Regions from separate parts of the Paenibacillus sp. FSL W8-0919 genome, predicted to be linked through region 2. Evidence: riboswitches for the same ligand, from Rfam matches in the RefSeq annotation. Region 2 holds a riboswitch; the other holds the start of a gene.

Region 1 (3,423 bases), 3.5 Mb from region 2:
TTGTGTGGTGAGGATGAATTGACGTTATCGGAAATACAACAAGAAGCGCTGGAACAGGCCAAGAAGCATGGGAGACTTGTCCGCTGGAAGAAAGGCGGATACTGGACGTATGAGGGTGTCTTGACGAAGGCAAGCGGTGATTCGCCATCTGTACCCAACTTGGAATGGTATTGCCGAACCAATACGATTTTCGCGCTTGTTAGGCGCGGGTACATTACAATGGATAATTGGAGCAGCTGTTCGCTCGTACAGAAAAATGATTGAATCCAAGCACCTGACTTGAAATGGCTTCCCTTAAAGCTGGAAGCACCATATCTTTAAGCAAATAACCCCAGAAGGTCGAGAATCGACATCCGGGGTTCTATTTTTTATGGAGGACTTATTACTCATGGCTTGGTTTATTTAACTTTGCGCACTTTCTATTGATCTCTTCCTCATGGCTTTTTAATTCCATGTAACGGACAATCAGCTTATCGAACGACTGCGAAAGTGCGACAACATCTTGATGTACGAATTCAAGACTGCCGGCCATTCGCTCAAGTTCCCTCCTGAGATATTCGAGCTCGTCGGATACATGCTTCAGTTCGTTCTCTATAGAAACCATCACATCCACCCACCCCCATCGTAGCAAGTGATTTATGACAGCTGCCAACGTTTTTGCGGCAAACCTTCTCAAACAGAGAGTTGATCGCTCATTCCTAAACGAACAAACCGTTAAAGCATGCTCCTCTTCATGAAATGTTGAAGGCTACCCGATTCAGTTTCTGCAGCGGCGTCAGGTCAGCAGGGTTATCTAAAATAAACAGTTCCCTATTCAATCGTTGTCGCATGGCGGATCAGAGGTTTCCGTCGTATTCGGCCAATTGCAGGGATCGTGGTTGCATATGAGCGTCCACAACAGCCTCTGCAGCTTCGCGTCACCACCCTTTCGATGGGTTTGCGATAGATTGTACGAATTATGAATTAGTTTAAATTTTAACTATCTGTCATCAGTGGCTTGCCTATAATTATAAAATTTTACTTTAATAAATAAAATACCCATAATTGGGTAATTAGTGCTTGTGTATTGCCTATATCTTCATGTAAATTTTCTTAGGAATGCCCCTTTATGATTGACTCTCGTTTTGGCGTATATCTTTTTGATGAAAGTACGGACCGTGCTTTGACTGATTCCATAAATATCCGCAATTTCAGGCACGTTTTTATTTTCCAGCCATTCGTAGGCGATTTCTTTCTCGCGGTTTGTTAATTCATATTGGTCAAAGAGTGAGTAGGTCAGCTCTTTTTGTAGCATGGGATCCTTTTGGGGTAACTTTTCTTCAATATTTTTGGCCAGATGTTCAATGAGGGGCAGTACAAATGTAACCTCGTGAAAGTAATGAAAACAGAGGCTGAGGTAGCCTATAATAACATGATTTATTCGTATTGGCGTGCAAACGCAGGACAGCTCTGCAAACAATTTATTGCTGTGCTCGGCGCCGATTACGACTGAGACCGATTGATTTTCCATGGATAACGCAATGGCATTGATTCCCGCCTTGTTCATAGCAGAAGATGTTCCGATTTTCAAATGATTTCTTTCAAAATAACCTTTTAACAGCTCCGTCCCGCAATAATCGATAACGGTTCCCTCTGGGTCCGCAATCACAAATAATATTCCTGGTTTCCTCTTGCAACAGATACAGGATTTCTTTTCGCTCGATCAGCCTTTCTTTAATTTCAGAGATGCTGAGGATATTAGGAAAATGATCGTTTACTTTCAGCAATGTTCTTTGGCCCATTATTTTCCCTTCTTCCTTGTTAAGAATAAGTGATTAATAATGAAATCGATCTCCTATTTATCGCCGCTGTGAAGATTCGGTAGCTCTTAGCGAAAAATAAAAAACCTCCATCCATGAAGATTACCATAGCAAAATAGGACGGAGGCTTCCGTCGTATTCGGCAACTGGCTGGCATCACGTATCTTAGCAGATTCGCATTAGCCCCTATAGCTTTGCGTCGCCACTTTTCAGTGGGTTTGCTATTATCGTACGAAACGATTCGATTGGTTTGCTGTCAAAGACGCTGCCGCATGAATATTCCTTGTTATCCGCTGAGAGTCGAACTGCTGTAGTTATACCGCGCTGCGGGAAATCATGTTCCGCATCATTCACCTCCTTTCAGGCAATTGACCGTAACTTTTAAGGAACAGGCAGTTACTGCAGGAGCCTCCCTATAAAAATTTGTGAACAACAAATAGCCTCCGTCAGCTTGTAGACATAGGTAGTAACTAGCAAGAAGTGACGGAGGCTTCCGTCGTATTCGGCAACTGGCTGGCATCGCGGTTCTATGCAGAACCCCATTAGCCCCTATAGCTTTGCGTCGCCACTTTTCAGTGGGTTTGCGATTATCGTACGAACGATTCAATTGTCGAAAGATACAACATATAGTTCTGAATGAATGACCTAATCAAACTATAACTTACATTGTTTTTCATTGAATATAGGCTTCATGACTCAAATTCCCGACAATTTCCTGCTGGATTTTGTAATTTTTTGTCACAAAGTAACTAGCAGAGCGTGTAATATGTCAAAATAACCAGCTTCTCCATGATTTAAAAAAGCTTTGCCGCTTCGGCTGCCCGCCGAAGGCCTTCCTCAATGATTTCCTCGCTTCGATCCCGGAATTGATTATGCCCCTCAATGATAATCGTAGTAATGTCGGTAATCCCGAACACGTTGAGATGATTTTTTACGAAGCTGACCGCCATCTCGGATGGATCGCCCTCCGCATAGATCCCGCCTCTAGCATTCAGCAGTGCTGCTTTTTTGTCACCCAACAGACCGACCAAGCCCTGCTCCGTATATTTGAACGTTTTACGCGGATGATGCATGTAGTCCAGGTAGGCATGCAGCACTGCAGGAACCGTCAGATTCCAGAGCGGGAAGGCAAACACCAATTTGTCGGCGGCAAGAAATTGCTCCAAGTGCCGGTTGACGATGTCCCGAACGGCCTGCTCTTCCTCCGAAAGCTCCATGCCCATGGCTGACTTGAAATTCCCGCTAATCATAATGTCGTCCAGAAGGGGAATGCGTTCCTGATACAGGTCGACCTCAACCACCGCATCATTCGGATGTGCCTCGCGGTAGCTATTGAAAAATGCGTCGTATAATCTGCTTGTGACGGCCCCTTGGCGGTTGTTGGCTTTAATGAATAAAGTGGTTGTCATTAGAATCTCCTCCTATATTTCCTATTTGTAATGAATGGACTCGAAAGCATGCGATATCAGCTTCCCGCCGCTCTTATATGACCGTGCTCCGTTTTCCCGAACCGTAGGGAATAGAACATCAGCATGGCGAGCAGCAGCCCGGCTAGCACCAAATAAATATTGCTGTAAACCTGCCCCTCGGCATAGGCATACAAGGGGTTCCACGATACCTCGGA
Region 2 (3,423 bases):
GGAAATAAGTGGAGAACGTCGTGTTTTCCGTCGGACCGTACATATTGATCATCCGCAGATCAGGGCACCTCTTCCTTACGGCATTTACGTACTTCGGCGATAACGCTTCTCCGCCGATTAGCAAGGTGTCTACCGTACGAAAGATGCCCGGATCCAGTTCGGCCAGATTATGGAACTGAGCCGTAGTCAGGAACCAAGCCGTAATAAAGTGGTCGATGATGGTTTCCTTCAATTTGCGAATGTCAAATGAGTCCGTGTCATTCATCAAATACAAGGTAGATCCGTTCAAAAGGGATCCCCAAATTTCAAAGGTCGACGCATCGGATGCAATTTTACCGGTTTGCAAAATTCGATGCTCCTTGGAAAAGTTGAAATAATTGGTATTCTTGACCAGGCTTACGATGTTGCGATGCTCAACCATGACCCCTGTCGGTGTCCCCGTTGATCCGGAAGTATAGATGATATACGCTAAACTTTGCGAGGTTACAGCAGATATCGTATGGGAACCGTTGTCGAGGTTTTGCTGCGCGTTGTCCCAATAAATTACTTTTCCTTTAAATGCAATGTCAGGCTTCCAACTGGAAGGGGCCAGCAAAAATCCCGCCTGACTGTCCTCGAGCATATATTCGATTCTTTCACGCGGAGAATCGGCTTCGATGAGCATATATGCGCCGCCCGCTTTCAATATGGCTGTAAGCCCGACAATCATGCTGACAGACCGGTCCGCGATAATGCCAACGACGCTCTCCGGCCTAACGCCGTGACACTGCAGTGCTTTTGCAAGCTGATTCGCGTGTTCGTTCAATTCCCGATAGGACATCCGATGCTCCTCGGTCATGACCGCCGGGCGATCGGGGTTTAAGCGCACCTGCTCCTCAAACAAGTAATGGACCGTTTGGCCGGAAGGATAGTCCGTCTTAGTTCTGCTGAAAGCCTGAATCTGTCTCTCCTCTACTTCCGACATCATGCGTATGTCGGCAATCGCATTCTCGGGGAAATTAAACACTTCATGCACAATTCGGCTCAAATGGCCGCCCATCTGCTCGATCGTTTCTTTTCTGTACAACCGGGCCGAATATTCAATGTGCATCATGATAGATTCCTTCTTAAAAGCCGTCAAAGCAAGCTCAAACGTCCCCAACTGATCGGATTCATCTGGAGTGGTATTGGCACTTTGCCAAGTAAAGGCCGCTTTGATGAACGGATTGCCGTTCAGATTCTTTCGCATATTCCGATCCTCGAGTGCTTGCATCGTGGTATGCTTGACCTCTAACAGAAACTTACCTAATGGCTTATGTACAGTAGGAGAGTAACGTATAGGAAACATCTGTCTTTCCAACAGATACCCGATTACAGGATCATCCTCGCCGGTATATTTGGCAAGCAGAATCGCATAACAAGCCATAAGTGCCATATCCACAGTTATTCCGAAATTGAACGCCAGTTCATGGAGTTTTCGGGTCGTTGCAAAATCAAGGGAAAAACTAACCCGGTTTCTTTCATCGTTGGTCCATCCCCCTCCTGGCAATTCCTCAATTGTTACTTCACTTGTCGTTTGTTCCATGACCATCTACCTCCCGGATTATCGATTCATTAATGTCTGATTGTTAACGAACAGAAAAATCCTCTTAGCATTCTGTAATGAAATAGCGTCCCCCTTCAACACCAGACTAGTTTTTTTGTTATAGCGAAGCTGCCGTTGTTTTTTGGAACGTCAAAAAAACCCCTTTCATCAATTCAAAATAATGAATAAAACGGAGGTTTCCCGTTGTATTCGGCAACTGGCTGGCATTGCGGTTGCAGTAGGTCCCGCATTAGCCCCTATAGCTTTGCGTCGCCACCTTTCGGTGGGTTTGCTATTGTCGTACAAAAATAGTATTTAATTTGTAAACCATGATTATATTATGTATTCGATTTACATTTACTGTATCTTGTTTCCAATTGAAAATCGATAGGTCTTTTGTTCAATATTGTGTTTCAAGAATGGTTTTGATGATATTGATAACCATCATATAACTCTAGGTCGCGATAGTTAATTTTTACTAATTTTATCTGTGCACCGTTTTCACTAAACTTCACCTAACTATGTATTATCACTATTTTTAACAGAAGACAGGGATACGTTATTACTAATAAAATCGATTAAGAACAGAGGCTTACACACGTTTTTTGTCCCTCGGCATAATTCCACAAATTACGCCATTACCCTAATAGAATCGGTATTCATTGTCCTAAATCCCTGTGTATTCTTCTGTTGTTACTTGGATATTGGACGATGGTTAATCAAGACAATAGTTCTATTTTTCAATGTCGAACCTATATCCATTGCCCTAATTACGACAACGGAAATCATTAGAGTCAATAACTTTTGTCGCTTGTCCTCCGGGACTAAAATACCGTTTTATAACTAATAAGGACAACTCCCATCCGACGCGAAAACTTCCATAATTTCAACTCGTTTGGTAATTCCATTCTTCAAGTTCGCTGTCTAATGGATCACTGGGATCACTGGACAATAAAGCAAAGAGCCGTTGTCCAGGACAACGGCCTCATATTGCTATCTGTCATGAACAGTTTTAAAAAGGTCCGGTTATTTTCACCTTGATTTTATTAGATTCAACGGTTACCCCGTTTAATGTAATACGGATCGACAACTCGGCTTGCCCCGGTTGCTTGGCGATAATCTTTCCTTTTGGGTCGATCTCCGCCTTATCCGGACGGCTGCTCACATACTCAATGTGAGCGCCGGATAACTCCTTAGTCTTTCTTCCTCTCTCAAGAAAGACTTCGTAGGAATAACGGACTTCATCTCCAGGGTGAAGCTGGAGCGATTCGGCCTCAAGCTGCACTTTGTCTAGTTGTACGACTAAATTAGGGTCGCTGTACTTCATCAGCTCGCTGCCGTATTTGAAATACAAGTTGCCAAAGTCGTCCTGTGCCAGCTTTTCCGCATTGCTTTCCAACAAGATGGAAAGTGCTTTGCTTGCTGCATCGATTTTGAAGAGCTTGCTCGTGTACGTACGGTCGGCAACATATCCCGTAAAAATAGTCCCATACACGTTGCCGTCGGTTCCAACGGTCAAGCGGGGATTGCTGTGCGTATAATCCGCGGCTGGAAACAGGTCGTTGCTGTAAATAACTTCTCGGCGCTCCGGATCATAAATGAACAGAGCCCCTAATGCCATTCCCCAAACGTTACCGTCCGGCCCCCATATCAAAGACGTTACTGCTTTTTTCCCCGGAACAGGCACCTGTTCCAGTTCTACCCGGCCGGATGCTGTATCGTATATGGCAAGCTTTCCCTCTCCGCCGGTCATGGCGCCTGTGCCCATGAAGAGCTTTCCATTTTTGTAAAGCAGCGAATTGATCGAATGGCCAGCAATGATGTCCCGTTTCACATCAAACTTCCCGGTATCCGGGTTG

What was found. Region 2 has a riboswitch for cyclic di-GMP ahead of NST44_RS22125 (non-ribosomal peptide synthetase). Riboswitches for the same ligand answer to the same signal wherever they lie in the genome.
Region 1: linked by a shared signal. The riboswitch ahead of NST44_RS06270 (helix-turn-helix transcriptional regulator) and the one ahead of NST44_RS22125 (non-ribosomal peptide synthetase) in region 2 are both predicted to bind cyclic di-GMP.

Annotation. Positions count from the first base shown of each region.
Region 1 covers NZ_JBBOPV010000001.1:1,439,823-1,443,245, reverse strand. Annotated here, with positions in the region: gene NST44_RS06280 (hypothetical protein) at 19-264, shown strand; gene NST44_RS06275 (aspartyl-phosphate phosphatase Spo0E family protein) at 383-604, opposite strand; gene NST44_RS06270 (helix-turn-helix transcriptional regulator) at 1,079-1,648, opposite strand; cyclic di-GMP riboswitch class I at 1,938-2,032, opposite strand; cyclic di-GMP riboswitch class I at 2,301-2,395, opposite strand; gene NST44_RS06265 (FMN-dependent NADH-azoreductase) at 2,594-3,208, opposite strand; gene NST44_RS06260 (MFS transporter) at 3,265-3,423, opposite strand, start outside.
Region 2 covers NZ_JBBOPV010000001.1:4,894,100-4,897,522, forward strand. Annotated here, with positions in the region: gene NST44_RS22125 (non-ribosomal peptide synthetase) at 1-1,564, opposite strand, end outside; cyclic di-GMP riboswitch class I at 1,774-1,868, opposite strand; gene NST44_RS22130 (hypothetical protein) at 2,577-3,423, opposite strand, start outside.